DNA from 2 places in the Pseudomonas sp. C9-3 genome. Region 1 is predicted to be linked to the other one. Evidence: riboswitches for the same ligand, from Rfam matches in the RefSeq annotation. Region 1 holds a riboswitch; the other holds the start of a gene.

Evidence for each region. A riboswitch is a leader RNA that binds a small molecule or an ion and turns the genes downstream of it on or off. The one in region 1 is predicted to bind manganese.
Region 2: linked by a shared signal. The riboswitch ahead of RS899_RS21185 (TMEM165/GDT1 family protein) and the one ahead of RS899_RS22410 (sodium:calcium antiporter) in region 1 are both predicted to bind manganese.

The regions. Positions count from the first base shown of each region.
Region 1 is NZ_CP135919.1:4,876,786-4,884,304, forward strand. Features, by position in the region: gene RS899_RS22405 (acetyl-CoA carboxylase family protein) at 1-2,481, shown strand, start outside; yybP-ykoY riboswitch at 2,519-2,691, shown strand; gene RS899_RS22410 (sodium:calcium antiporter) at 2,743-3,756, shown strand; gene RS899_RS22415 (type 1 glutamine amidotransferase domain-containing protein) at 3,843-4,520, shown strand; RNA gene ssrA (transfer-messenger RNA) at 4,594-4,951, shown strand; gene RS899_RS22425 (hypothetical protein) at 5,012-5,314, opposite strand; gene RS899_RS22430 (YceH family protein) at 5,424-6,095, opposite strand; gene RS899_RS22435 (cache domain-containing protein) at 6,157-6,912, opposite strand; gene RS899_RS22440 (FadR/GntR family transcriptional regulator) at 7,032-7,519, opposite strand, start outside.
Region 2 is NZ_CP135919.1:4,614,899-4,622,417, reverse strand. Features, by position in the region: gene RS899_RS21195 (NAD-dependent epimerase/dehydratase family protein) at 1-534, shown strand, start outside; gene RS899_RS21190 (ketosteroid isomerase-related protein) at 682-1,125, opposite strand; gene RS899_RS21185 (TMEM165/GDT1 family protein) at 1,226-1,807, opposite strand; yybP-ykoY riboswitch at 1,813-2,019, opposite strand; gene RS899_RS21180 (amino acid permease) at 2,064-3,521, opposite strand; gene RS899_RS21175 (class I SAM-dependent methyltransferase) at 3,642-4,643, opposite strand; gene RS899_RS21170 (DUF1835 domain-containing protein) at 4,696-5,460, opposite strand; gene RS899_RS21165 (2-hydroxyacid dehydrogenase) at 5,457-6,422, opposite strand; gene RS899_RS21160 (DUF1266 domain-containing protein) at 6,642-7,519, shown strand, end outside.

The DNA.
Region 1 (7,519 bases):
CGCGGCCTCGGCACCTTCGAGTTCCTGCTGGACGAAGACAGCGGTGACTTCGTCTTCATGGAAGCCAACCCGCGCCTGCAGGTGGAGCACACCGTCACCGAGGCGGTGACCGGCATCGACCTGGTGCAGGCGCAACTGCGCATCGCCGCCGGCGCCAGCCTCGCTGACCTGAACCTGACCCAGACCGAAATACCCGCACCGCGCGGCTACGCCCTGCAACTGCGGATCAACCTGGAAAGCCTCGCCAGCGACGGCACGCCGCATCTGGCCTGCGGCACCCTCAGCGCCTACGAACCACCCAGCGGCCCCGGCCTGCGCGTGGACGGCTACGGCTACGCCGGTTACCGCAACAGCGCCGGCTACGACTCGCTGCTGGCCAAGCTGATCGTCCACGGCAACGGTGGTTATCCACAACTGGTGCAGCGCGCCTACCGCGCACTCTGCGAGTTCCGCCTGGAAGGCGTGGCGAGCAACATCCCGCTGCTGCTCAACCTGCTGCGCCAGCCGGCGGTGGCGGACAACCAGGTCACCACGCGCTACATCGAAGAACACCTGCCGGCGCTGCTCGGTGCGCAGGACCACGCCCACCCGCACCGCTTCTTCAGCCACGCCAGCGCTGCGCCGCAAGCCCAGCGCACCGCCGAATCCCCCACCGGCTGCGTTCCGCTGGCGACGCCCAGTGCAGGTGTTCTCGTCAGCCTGAACGTGGCGCCCGGCGACGCCGTCGCCCAGGGCCAGACCATTGCAGTGGTCGAAGCGATGAAGATGGAGTTCGAGGTGAAGGCCAGCGCCAGCGGCATCGTCCACAGCCTGGCTGCCACCCCCGGCGACAGCCTCGGCGAAGGCGACGCGCTGCTGTTCGTCGAACCGGCCGACATCCAGGCGCAGGACAACCAGAGCGAGGCCGCCATTGACCTGGACGCCATCCGCACCGACCTCGCCGAAGTCCTCGAGCGCCACGCCATCGGCCTCGACGAACGTCGGCCGGACGCCGTCGCCAAGCGCCACCGGATCGGCAAGCGCACGACTCGCGAAAACCTCGCCGACCTGCTGGATGACGGCAGCTTCATCGAGTACGGCGCATTGGCCATCGCGGCACAGCGGCGGCGGCGCAGCGTCGAGGAACTGATCACCAGCAGCCCCGCCGACGGCCTGGTCAGCGGCCTGGGCAGCATCAACGCCGCGCAGTTCGGCGACGAGAAAGCCCGCTGCCTGGTCCTGGCCTACGACTACACCGTGTTCGCCGGTACCCAGGGCGTGATGAACCACAAGAAGACCGACCGCATGCTGCACCTCGCCGAGCAGTGGCGCATCCCGCTGGTGCTCTACGCCGAAGGTGGCGGTGGGCGCCCGGGTGATACCGACTTCGTCGGCGTGGCCGGACTGGACAACATGAGCTTCGTCGGCCTAGCGCGGCTCTCCGGGCTGGTGCCGCTGGTGGGCGTGGTCTCCGGTCGCTGCTTCGCCGGCAACGCCGCGCTGCTCGGTTGCTGCGACGTGATCATCGCCACCCGCGATACCAGCCTGGGCATGGCCGGCCCGGCCATGATCGAAGGTGGCGGCCTGGGCAGGTTCGCCCCCGAGGAAGTCGGCCCCAGCGACGTGCAGAGCGCCAACGGCGTGATCGACGTGCTGGTGGAAGACGAAGCCGAAGCCACCCGCATCGCCCGCCAGTACCTTGCCTACTTCCAGGGCGACACCGCCGACTGGCAGTGCGCCGACCAGCGCCTGCTGCGCCATGCGGTGCCGGAGAATCGTCTGCGCGTCTACGACATCCGCCTGGTCATCGAACAATTGGCGGACAGCGGCTCGGTGCTGGAGCTGCGCCGTGGCTTCGCCGCCGGCATGATCACCGCGCTGGTGCGCATCGAAGGCAAACCCTTCGGCCTGATCGCCAACAACCCCATGCACCTGGGCGGCGCCATCGATGCCGAAGCCGGCGACAAGGCCGCGCGCTTCATGCAGCTGTGCGACGCCTTCGACCTGCCGATCATCTCGCTGTGCGACACCCCCGGCTTCATGGTCGGCCCGGAGGCGGAAAAGACCGGCACCGTGCGCCATGTCTCGCGCATGTTCGTTACCGCCGCCAGCCTTACGGTGCCCTTCTTCACCGTCGTGCTGCGCAAGGGCTACGGCCTCGGCGCGCAAGCCATGGCCGCCGGCAGCTTCCACGCGGCGCTGTTCACCGTGGCCTGGCCCAGCGGCGAATTCGGTGCCATGGGCCTGGAAGGCGCGATCCGCCTCGGCTACGCCAAGGAGCTGGCCGCCGTGGAAGATGCGCAGGAGCGCCAGGCGCTGTTCGATAAGCTGGTCGCCGCGGCCTACCGCAACGGCAAGGGGCTGAACATGGCGAGCTACCTGGAGATCGACGACGTCATCGACCCGGCCGACACTCGTCGCTGGCTGCTGCGCGGGCTGGCTTCGACGCCACGTCCGGCGCAGCGTCAGGGGAAAAAGCGTCCACTGATCGATACCTGGTAAACCATGGGTTGAGCTGCGCGGCCGATCCGCTAAAATGCGCGGCGTCATTGGGGAGTAGCCGACCGTTCCGCGAACGGGGGCGACGTCAACACACTTGGCCCGCAGGCCATGGCGTCGTCAGCAGCTTTGCCTGGCAAGACCTTTGACCACGTGATCTCCGCAACGGCCGGGGAGATGCGTGGTCATGGGTACTACACCGGCCGGGAGCTTCACCGTGATGCACCACCCCATTCTTCGCTCCACCTGTCTGGAGCTGCACGCATGCTGACCTTCATCCTCGAACTGCTCGGCATGCTGCTGGTGATCCTGGTCGCCGCCGAACTCTTCACCAATGCGCTGGAACACTTTGGCGAACGCCTGGGTATCTCCGAAGGCGTCACAGGCTCGCTGTTCGCCGCCGTCGGCACGGCGCTGCCGGAAACCCTGATACCGCTGCTCGCCCTGTTCGCCGGCACCAGCAACATCACGCTCAACGAGGAAGTCGGCGTCGGCGCCATCCTCGGCGCACCGCTGATGCTCTCCACCCTCTCCACCTGCCTGATGGCCTGCTTCGCCTGGCGCGCCCGCGGCCTGCTCGGGCGCATCCGCCCGGAACGCAGCGGCCTGCAGCGTGACCTGAACTTCTTCCTGGTCGCCTTCAGCTTCGCCACCATCGCCATGTTCGTGCCGGCGGAATTGCGCTCCGTGCGCATCGCCCTCAGCGTGCTGCTGGTACTCACCTACGTCGCCTACATCACCCTGACCCTGCGCGCCTCGCGGAGCCTGGTGGACGACGGCCACGGCACCGAAGCCGACCACCACATGTACCTGTCGCGCATCGGCCTGCCGACCAACCTCGCCACCATCCTGCTCCAGCTGTTGCTGGGTCTGGCGCTGCTGGTGCTGGGCGCGAAAGGCTTCATCCATGGGGTGGAAGGCCTGTCGCACCTGCTAGGCATCTCCGCGCTGCTGCTGTCGCTGCTGATCATCCCCATCGCCACGGAGCTGCCGGAGAAGATCAACAGCATCCTCTGGGTCCGCCGCGGCCGCGACACCCTGGCCTTCGGCAACATCAGTGGCGCCATGGTTTTCCAGGGCACCCTGCTGCCCGCCATCGGCATCCTGCTCACGCCCTGGCAGCCGCGCGTCGAGGTCCTCACCGGCGTGCTGATCACGCTGGGCGCCGCGTTCTGGCTGCGACTCAACGCCCAGCGCAGCAGTGGATTGCCGGTCTGGGTGCTGCTGCTCAATGGCGTGCTGTATGCCGCCTATCTGGGTGTCACCCTGTCGCGCTGACGCGCGCGGCTCATTGCCTACACTGACAGTCCGGGCTGCCGCTTCGGCGGCAGCCGCACGACTAGCGATACGCCGAAGGAGTGAGCATGAAAATCCTGGTAGTCCTGACCTCCCACGACCAGCTCGGCAACACCGGCAAGAAAACCGGGTTCTGGCTCGAGGAGTTCGCCGCGCCCTACTATGTCTTCAAGGATGCCGGCGCCAGCCTGACGCTGGCCTCGCCCAAGGGCGGCCAGCCACCGCTGGACCCCAAGAGCGACGAGGAAGACGCGCAGACCCCGGCCACCCTGCGCTTCCGCGAGGACAGCGAAGCCCAGGCTGCGCTGGCCAGCACCGTGAAGCTCAGCGAGGTGAAGGCCGACGACTTCGATGCCGTCTTCTACCCCGGCGGCCACGGCCCCCTCTGGGACCTGGCCGAGGACCGCGCCTCGGTGGCCCTGATCGAAGCCTTCCACTCCAGCGGCAAGACCGTCTCCGCCGTCTGCCACGCCCCAGCCGTGTTCCGCCATCCACGTGGGCTGGACGGCCAACCGCTGGTACAAGGCCGCCACGTCACAGGCTTTTCCAACAGCGAAGAGGAAGCCGTCGGCCTCACCGACGTCGTGCCCTTCCTCGTCCAGGACATGCTCAAGGCCAACGGCGCCCGCTACAGCAAGGGCCCGGACTGGCAGAGCCATGTGGAGGTCGACCGCGGCCTGATCACCGGCCAGAACCCCGCATCGTCCGAGGCCGTGGCCGAAGCCGTCCTGAAATTCCTGGCCTGACAAGCCTTTACACCGCCCCGGTGGCTATCGGGGCGGCTTTCCCGTAGAATGAATCCCGACCTTGACAGGTTTTGGGGCCGATTAGGATTCGACGCCGGTAACAAAACTCTAGGGGCATGCCGAGTAGGTGACAGTTCTCGTAAATCAGCTGCCACAACTTTATAGTTGCCAACGACGACAACTACGCCCTAGCAGCCTAAGTGCCGCTAGCAGACCCTAGGGGATGCCTGTAAACCCGAAGATTAGGTCTGTCATATAGAACAGGATCGCCGCCAAGTTCGCTGTAGACGTAACGGCTAAAACTCATACAGCTCGCTCCAAGCGCCCTGCCACTCGGGCCGCGAGGAGTTAACCTAGTAGAGATGGCTAAGCATGTAGAACCGACAGCGGAGAACTGGCGGACGGGGGTTCAAATCCCCCCGGCTCCACCAAGTCCAAAGAAAAAGGCGCTGAGCCTCAAGCCCAGCGCCTTTTTTTTGTCTGCGATTTGCCTAGAGTGTGAGGAAGCCCAGTCGCGGCATTAGCAACTCGGCATGCTCTTCCCCTACCGTTTGGACAGAAGGCTTGCGCAACCTCAACCGTTCGGCATTGCACAGCAGCGGCCCGTCGTCGTCTTCGGCACCGAAAGGGTCATCAATCAGCACGCCCTTGATCAACCCCTGGCGAAACAGTTCACGAATGGCGAAGAGGTTGGCTTCGCGCGGCCCGCTCAGGTCGGTTATGGATTTGAAGTCGCTTTCCGTGAGCTGGCTGAGCACTGCATTCAGCTGGGCTTGGGAGGGTTTTTGACTCATGAGAAAGCTCCGGGTGCAGCAAGGGTCAAGCTTAACTATCGGCGGCAAATCTTAACGCTGAATTAGCGTCGCGCAGATTGACCTGGGTCCACCTGCGCGTCGCATTGCATCAGTCGCGCGAGACGCCCAGCTCCAGCAGGGCGAGACGCTCTTCGAGAGCCGCAATACGGCCTTCCAGTTCAACCAGTCGCCCTTCGTCATGACCGCCGCCATCACTGCGCTCCCCTGAGGCACGGCTACCGCTGGCGGCGATGGCGGCCTCGCGGTCTTCCTCGGTGCCCAGCAAATGCATATAGCGGTCTTCGCGCTGGCCGCCCAGGCGTTCCAATTGCATGGCCATGCCGCGGCCGGCGAGGCGTTCGAGTTGGTGGCGGACTTCCTCGGTGTCGTCGAAGTCATGCATGCGCTGGCTGCGGGTGAGCAGTTCGTTGAGGGTCTGCGGGCCGCGCAGGAACAGCAGGCCGAGCAGGATAACCTGCGGCTTCACCAGCTCCAGCGCCTTGTCCAGACGCTGCTCCCAGCGGTCAGCGCGGCTACCCATGACCAGGCGGGTCATCTCGCGACCTTCGAGGTGGCGCAGGGATTGACCGACCTGGCCGGGAGTCAGGTTCATCACCGGGTCGCGGCTGGTCTTCTGGTTGCAGGCAGTGACCAGGGCATTGAGGGTGAGCGGGTAGGCTTCGGGCGTGGTGAGCTGCTTTTCGATCAGGCATCCGAGTACGCGAGCATCCACGGCGCTCAGCGGTTCGAAGTCGGGCAGTGTGTCGAGCGACTGGCTCATGGCGGTTTCCGTCAGGTTGGGAACCGCCCTAGCCTAGCCAATTGCGCGGCGTTTGGCAGCCTCAGGCCGCACCAGCCAGGCGACGGTTCAGCGGGCGCTCGATGACCGCCCAGTGCGAGAAGGACGCCGCCAGCTCCTGTTCGCGCCCCTGCGCGTCCCGTCCGAGCGTGCGCCGGGCGAGGTCGCCGGTGAACCAATTGGCGGTATTGGCAGCCACCACCCGCCCCTCTCCGTTGACCACCAGGGCCTCGTGCCCCATCTGCATCAGGCTGCCCAGCAGCACGCCTTCGAACTCATGCAGGGCAATATCTGCGGCGGCGACGCCGATGAAGCGGCCATCCACCTGGATCGGTACGGAGAAGGCGAGGATGTACAGATCGGTGCCGTAAAGGTCGACGAAGGGCCCGACGACCGAGGGCTGGCCGCTGGCGCGCGGCCGGGAGAACCACGGCATGTTGAGGTAGTTGTAGAAGCTTTCGCTGCGCCGGTTGAAGTTCAGGCTCATGGGTACGACCTTGTCGCCACGGCCGTGATACCACCATTCCAGGTACATGTCCTGGTCGGCCAGCTCGCCCGGCTCGATGACCACCCCGGTACCATGCAGGCGCGTACCGTCATCGGTGAGGTCATGCTGGATGCGCGGACGCAGTGCGCCGAGATCCTTCGACGACGGCCGCCTGCCCTCCTCGGCCAGCTCGCGCCAGATCGCCACGACCTCGCCGGCCAGCTCGTCGAGACGCTGGAAAACGTTACGGATGGAAGCGTCGATGCGCTGGGCGCAGCACTGGAGTTCATCCGTGTGTTGTTCGCTGGACATGACCGGTGGCCTCGCTGTTCTTGTTATCGCTCGGGCCAGGGCGGCCCGCTGTATCTGCTCGGTGAATCACTGCGCACGCTCGAAGGCGCCTGCCGGGAAGACAGCAAGCGCTGTGCCAGTCAGCCATCGTCGGCGAGCAGGCTCAGACGCAGGTTGATCAGCCGCTTGATGCCACGGGTGACATGGGCCTCCGCCAGCGCACCGGCAAGGTTGGAGTCACCGGCGCTGATGGCTTCGAGAATGGCGCGGTGTTCCTGCTCAATGGTCGCGGCCCCCGGGAAGCCTTCCACCGGCAACCAAAGCCATTCGCCGATTTCCGCCTGCAAGCGCGTTTCCGCATGGGTCAGGCGCACGGACTGGGCAGCGACGGCAATCTCAATGTGAAAGCGCGCATCGGCGCGGCGCTGTTCCTGACGCGTGGTGGCGCTGGCCAAGGCATCGAGGTACTGGGCGATGCGCGCCTGTTCGTCCGACGTGGAGCGCTGGGCAGCCAGCCGTGCGGCAGCACCGGCGATGGCGACGTGCTCGTCGCCCAGGTCGCGCAGCTCCAGCGCACTCATCTGGCGCAGCTGACCGAGCAGCGCCTCTTCCGAAGTGTGCTGCGGCG
Region 2 (7,519 bases), 260 kb from region 1:
GAGCAGGCTCGTGAACAGGCTCGCGGCGGGCTGCCGGTGGTGATCGGGATTCCCGGCATGGTGCTGGGCGAGCTGGACATCGGCCCGACCACCGGCCGCCTGATCACCGCCATCGGCCGCGACGAGATGCTGCATTACGTGCCGGGGCGACGAAATGTCATCGATGCTTCCGAAGCCGGGCGCGGTCTGCTCAAGGCCCTGGAGCGCGGCCGGGTAGGGGAGCGCTACCTGCTCACCGGGCACAACATCGAAATGGCCGAGCTGACCGCGACCATCGCCAGGTTGCAGGGCAAGCCGGCGCCAACGCCGATGCCGCTGCACCGCGCCCGCGCGCTGGCGACCCTGGGGCGCTGGCGCTATCGCCTGACCGGCAAGATGCCGTTGCTCGACGACACCGCCATCGAGGTGATGGCCGGCGGGCAGTTCCTCGACGGCCGCAAGGCGCGCGAAGAGCTGGGCTTCGAGTCGCATGTGCCGCTGCAGGATACGCTGGAGCGGGCCATTTCCTGGTTCCACGCCAACGATTACCTCTGAGCTCGAGGCTCGGGCCCTGTAGGAGCGAGCTTGCTCGCGAACCGCATAACACCGAGCGGTTCCTGTTCGCGAGCTAGCTCGCTCCTACAAGAGCAGCACCGGGAGCGAGGAAGAAAAAAGCCCGGCGGATGCCGGGCTTTTTCTTTGTCAGGGCAGCGCCTTCTCGGCAAACGGCCGGTTGGGCAGCCCCATCTGTGCGCGGAAGCTCTCCATGTCGAACAGCGTGCACAACTCCTGCACCTGGTCCTGGCTGTTGAACACCCAGAAACCCATGGCCGAGATGCTGACGATGCGGTCGCTGGCCGGGTAACCCAGCACAGGCCTGACGATGCAGCCCATCAACGTGCTCCAGGTGAAGACCTTGTTGCCCTCGCGAATGCATTCCTCGACGGCCACTTCCAGGTCATCCATGCCGCCACGGATTTCCTCTACCAGCGCTCGGTAGCCGGCGTTGTCCAGCGGCTGGGCGGTGAAGGCGCTCTTGTAGATGAAGTCCGGGCTGTGCAGTTGTTCCACCAGCGCCAGGTGCCCCTTGTTCCAGGCCAGGTCGATGTGATGGCGGGCGACTTTCTTCAGGTCTTTTTCCGGCATGGCGACATCCTTTGTCGTAGGAGGCGGAAACGCCACTGTGTATCGCAGGCGATACACAGGCATTGGCCGGCGCGCCAGCCTCCCCTCGAAAAGCTGTCGGTCAGAACACGCCGCCCAGTTTCAGCGCGTGGTACACGGCGGCCAGGCCGAGGACGGCGAAGGCTGCGGCAGCCAGGCGGCGGATCAGGTTCAGTGGCAGGCGCTCGGCGGCGAAGTTGCCGGCCAGGACCACCGGCACGTTGGCGATCAGCATGCCCAGGGTGGTACCGATCACCACGAGCCAGAAGTGCGGGTACTGCGCGGCCAGCATCACGGTGGCGACCTGGGTCTTGTCGCCCATCTCGGCGAGGAAGAAGGCGATCAGGGTGGTGAGGAAGGGGCCGAATTTCTTCAGCGAACCTTCTTCGTCGTCATCCAGTTTGTCCGGGATCAGAGTCCAGCCGGCAACGGCCAGGAAGGACACGGCCAGTACCCAGCTCAGCGTGGCTTCGGAGAAGAAGCTGGCGACCCAGCTGCCGACAGCGCCGGCGGCGAAGTGGTTGGCCAGGGTGGCGGCGATGATCCCGGCGATGATCGGCCAGGGCTTGCGGAAACGCGCGGCGAGGACGAGCGCGAGCAGTTGCGTCTTGTCGCCGATTTCCGCGAGGGCAACGATCAGGGTGGGGACGAAGAGGGATTCCATCAGGCGTTCCTAAAGGGGGCGGGTCGACTAATCACCATGACACGCGCCACCTGCCCGCCCCGGGTCAGGTTGCTCGTGTCATAGGTCTTGTCAAACCCGGGCCTGAACGCTGCAGGCCTGGATCGTACGCGCCATGGTCTGCGGACCAAGTGTGTTGACGCGTACCGGGCGAGCCGGTTGCTCGCGGGAGACTACTCCCCTAGGACGGGGCGCATTCTGCCCAAGTCCTAGGACTTGGGCAAGCCTGCGTGTCGGATCATTCGCGGGTGGGACGAATGTCCATGTCTTCGTAGCGGATGAAGCGGGTCTTGTTCTTGAAGCGGTAGCCCAGCCAGATGGCGAGGAACAGCGGGATGGTGATGTAGGTGGCGACCAGCCCGGCCCAGTCCACGTGTTCGCCGACGAAGGCCTGGTAGTTCTGCCCCAGGGTGATGACCAGGCAGAGGACGAAGGCGAACAGCGGGCCGAAGGGGAACCACTTGGCGCGGTAGGGCAGGTCGTCGAGGTTGCCGCCCTGCAGCACGAAGCCCTTGCGGAAGCGGTAGTGCGACACGGCGATGCCCAGCCAGACGATGAAGCCGCACATGCCCGACGCGTTGAGCAGCCAGGTGTAGACGGTCTTGTCGCCGATGAAGCTGGTGAGGAAGCACAGCGCGCCGATCAGCGTGGTGGCGTACAGCGCGTAGCGCGGCACACCGCTCTCGGACACCTGGGTGAACAGGCGCGGCGCCTTGCCTTGGGTGGCCATGGTGTAGAGCATCCGGGTGGAAGCGTACATGCCCGAGTTGCCAGCGGAGAGGATCGCCGAGAGGATCACCGCGTTCATCACGCCGGCCGCGGCGGCGAGGCCCGCCCGCTCGAACAGCAGGGTGAAGGGCGAGGTGCTGATGTCGCTGCTGTCGGTCTTGAGCAGGTTCGGATCGGTGTAGGGAATCAGCATGCCGATGACGAAGATCGACAGGATGTAGAACATCAGGATTCGCCAGAACACCTGGCGGATGGCGATGGGAATGGACTTCTGCGGGTTCTCCGATTCGCCTGCGGCGACGCCGATCAGCTCGGTGCCCTGGAACGAGAACCCGGCGATCATCGCCACCCCGATCATCGCCTGCAGGCCGCCGACGAAGGGCGCGTCACCGGTGGTGAAGTTGCTGAAGCCGGGGCTGTCGATGCCGTGCATGATGCCGATGATGCTCGCCAGGCCGATGCCGATGAAGACCACCACGGCGACCACCTTGATCAGCGCGAACCAGAACTCGCTCTCGCCGAAACCCTTCACCGAGAAGAAGTTGAGCATGAACATGATGCCCAGGAAGCCGGCGCTCCAGTACATGCCGGAGACTTCCGGGAACCAGAACTTCATCACCAGCTGCGCCGCCACCAGCTCGGCGGCAATGGTCACCGCCCAGTTGTACCAGTAGTTCCAGCCCATGGCGAAGCCGAAGCCATCGTCGATGAAACGACTGCCATAGGTGCAGAACGAGCCGGAATCGGGAATGTAGGCCGCCAGTTCGCCGAGGCTGGTCATGAGGAAGAACACCATCAGCCCGATCAGCGCATAGGCCAGCAGTGCGCCGCCGGGGCCTGCGGTGGCGATGGTGCTGCCGGAGGCGACGAACAACCCGGTGCCGATGGAGCCGCCGATGGCGATCATATTCAGGTGGCGTGGCTTGAGAGAGCGCTTGAGGTGATGCGGCTTCTCTTTGGGCCCCATGGCGAATGTCAGTTCGACGTCATCTTTGATTCTGCGATTCACGGGTGTCCTCGATATTTCAGGGCGAGCGGCGATGCGCCGATCCGGGCAGGCTCGGTGGAGTGTAGTGCGAGCCTGGGATCAGCGCCGGGCGCTGTAGAGTCGGAAGCCGTCGGCCTCGGCCAGGGTACGGCAGGGGCCCAGGTGCTGTTCGATCAGCGGCGGGTATTTCAGGAAGCTGTTGGCCACCAGGCGCAGCTCGCCGCCGGGCGCCAGGTGGCGCGCCGACTGGCGCAGCAGGTGTTCGGTGGTGGCGTAGCTGGTGTGCACGCCCTGGTGGAAGGGCGGGTTGGTGACGATGGCGGCCAACTCGCTTGGCGCGGCGTCGATGCCGTCGCCGGCGATCACGTCGCCTTCCAGTCCGTTGGCAGCCAGGGTCAGGCGGCTGCTTTCGACGGCGAAGGCGTCGACGTCCAGCAGGGTCAGCCGGCTTTGTGGATAACGTCGCTTGAGCGTCGCGCCGAGCACGCCGGCGCCACAGCCGAAGTCCAGCAGGTGGCCGACGGGCAGCTTGTCCAGGTGCTCCAGCAGCAGGGCGCTGCCGCGATCCAGGCGGCCATGGCTGAACACGCCCGGCAGGGTAATGACGTGCAGCGGGCCGTCCGCCAGCGGCAGTTCATAGCGTTGCGCGAGGGCATGCAGGTCAGGCGCTGCCGGGGCGCCGTCGATGTGCGTGTGCCACAGCTGGCAGTGGCGAGCGCTGTCGAGCTTGCTGGCGCGGCCGAATTCGCCGAGCTGCTTGCTGGCGCGCTCGACGCCGGCACGCTTCTCACCGACCAGGTACAGCTCGCCGTCCGGCACGCAACTGGCCAGCGCGGCCAGCAGGTAATCGGTCAGTTCGCGGGACTTGGGCAGGAACAGCACCGCGGCGTCGAACTGGCCTTCGGGCGGTGTGGCGCCGAAGTGGCAGCGGTCGGCGTAGCGGGCTTCGAGCTGCCGGGCCTCGCCGGCGTGCCAACTCCAGCCTTGCGCCTGCGGCAGGTCGCCAAGCAGGGCGTCGGCGGGCAGGCCGGCGAGCAGGACGCGGCCCTGGAAGCGCTCGATCTGGCGCAGCAGCACTTCACTGGTGGGGGCGTTGGACATGCGGCCTCCTCGAAAAAAGGGCGCGAGTTTAGCAGGGCTGCCGCGGCCGAGCCTAGGCGAGCCGCACCTCGGCGTTCTTCCAGAAGTCCTCGCCACGCAGTTCCAGCGCGCCGGCCGCGACTTGTGCGCGCAGGCGCCAGGCGGCCAGCAGGTCGCTGACGAACAGGCCGTCGACGTAGGCCATGGTCGGCCCGATCAGCGATTGCACCGGGCGCCAGGACTCGCTGGCGCTGTCCAGCAGGATGCGGTCGATATGTGCGTAACCGGTGCCGCTCAACTGGCCATCGAGCCACAGGCGCAACTCGGCGTTTTCAAGCAGCGCACGCTGCCAGTCCGCGCCCAGGCGCTGGCGTTCCGCGGCTTCCAGTTCATGACTGCCGGCCAGGGCGTTGGCCAGTTCTTCGGGTTTGAGCATGGCGATGGCGTGGCGGTCCTCGCTGCGGCACTGGCCGCTGCCGGCGCCAACGCTGCGCAGGGTGACGTGTGCGGGTAGCAGCGCGCAGACGCGCCGCAGCAGCAATTGCTCGCTGGCGCTGTCGCCGTGCCAGAGGGTGACGGCGGGTACGTCGGGGCTGCGCAGCCAGTTCACTTCGGTGGCCAGTTCGAGGGCGATTTCCCTGTCCTGCAGGGCCTCGCCGCCCAGTTCGTGCCAGAACGCGGCGCGTTGCTGGCAGGGCGGGGTGTCGACGTCACTCAGCGGGCCGACGGCCAGGTCGTCCGGCATCACACGGATTTTTTTCTCGGTCAGCACGCCTGCTTCGACCGCGCGGCGCAGGGCATCGGCGGCGCCGTCGCCGCAAACCAGGTGCAGGCTCATGGCGCCACCACCCGGCGCGGCTCGCCGGCAAAGAAGCCGGCGGCGTTTTCGCTCAACTGGCCGACGATGCGCTGCCGGGCCTCGCGGCTGCCCCAGGCGCTGTGCGGGGTAAGGATGAAGCGCGGGATATCGCCGGCCAGCAGCGGGTTGCCGTCCTTCGGCGGTTCCACGCTGAGCACGTCGAACGCGGCACCGCCCAGGTGGCCGCGGCGCAGGGTGCCGGCCAGCGCCTGCTCGTCGACCAGCCCGCCGCGGGCGGTGTTGATCAGGAAGGCGTTGGGTTTCATCAGGTCCAGTTCGCGCTGGCCGATCAGGTTGCGCGTGGCGTCGGTCAACGGGCAGTGCAAGGTGAGGGCATCCACCTGTGGTAGCAGTTCGTCCAGCGCCAGGCGATCGGCGCGCGGCGGGCGGCCGGGCAGGGCGCCGAGCAGCACGCGCATGCCGAAGGCTTCGGCCAGCTTCGCCACCGCGCCGCCCAGTTCGCCGTGGCCGAGCAGGCCGAGGGTCTTGCCCTCCAGTTCGACGATGGGGAAGTCCAGCAGGCAGAACTGCGGTGCCTTCTGCCAACGGCCTTCGCGAATGGCTGCCTGGTAGTCAGGCAGGCGGGTGGCCAGGGCGAGCAGCAGCATCAGGGTGTGCTGGGCCACTGACGGGGTGCCGTAGCCCTGGCAGTTGCTCACGGTCACGCAGTGCTGGCGTGCGGCTTCGAGGTCGACGTTGTTGGTGCCGGTGGCGGCCACCAGGATCAGCTTGAGGTCCGGGCATTGCGCGAACACCTCGGCGCCGATGCGCACCTTGTTGCTGATCGCCACCTGTGCGCCCTGCAGCCGCTCGGCCACCTGCTGCGCGTCGCTGCGCCCGTGCAGGACCAGTTCGCCGAAGGGCGCGCGCAGCGGCGCGAGGTCGAGGTCACCGAGGTCGAGGGAGGCATGGTCGAGGAAGACGGCGCGAGCAGGATTCATGAGCGATGACACCTTGATCGGAAGGGCGGGATGAAGGGGATTCTCGGCACAACCGCCGCCGCGGACAACCCTGGCTTCCCGCGAGCACACGGCTGGGCTGCCTTGCACTTATGGTAGATGTTTGATTGAAAAATCTGACAGGCGTTTCAGTTTTCCCTCATCCGCTATCCGCCAACGGCTTCGTAGATTGCACCGATCGAAATATTGAGGTGCGTCGTGATGATGGGATGGATTCTTTCCAGCCTCACAGCCATTCGGGCAGGGCTGCGCGGTGCTGCGCAGCCCCCTGACCCACGGGCGCGGCGACGCCGGCCGAGCCCTTCGGCTGGCCCCGAGGCCCTGCTGTGCTTCGGCGCACTGATGGCTGCCTGTAATGGGGCGGTTGGTCACTCGCTGGTTCGCGAGCGCTCTGAGGTCGCGGCCGCTCTGGCCAGGGAACTGGGGGAATGCTGGGGCATCGGCGATGCCGGTTCGGCTCGCAGCACCTTGCAGAACATGTTGCTCGAAGCCCATGGCCAGCAACTGGACGGCGACTTTCAGCGCCTGCAGCGCAACGAGTCCAGCGCCTTCGACGGTGAGCAGCGGCTGCGTTGGCTGCGGGCGAAGCAGGCCTGGGGCAAGGCCGGCCTGACGTTGCCGTGCCACGTGTCGATGGCCGCCCATGATTACGAACGAATCGCCTGGCTGGCGCGGCGCTGCCGTGCCTGTGGATACCTCACCGAAGCCGAGGCCTGGCTGACCCTGGCCTGGGTTGCCGATGCGGCGATCCGCACCTTCGCCGACTGGCAGGCCTACGCCGCCTCTTTCGTGCTGGGACGGGCAACCCTGCTGCGCGGCGGGCAACACACATCGCTGGCGATCCGCGCGTTCAGGGAACTCATGGGGGGCAAGCGCGGAGGCGTTGCGGTGGCTGGCCTGTGGTGGGCACATCCGCTGGCGGGCATACAGGTGGCCGAGGTGGTCCTGCACTCGGAACACGCGGTCGAAGGGCTTGGCCTTCCTGCGCGACAGGCGCTGCTGGCCTTCGGCGCGCTGATCGCCACCAGCGGCGGCGTGCGTGCCGATGCCCTGGCAATTGCGGACCATGAACGGGAACT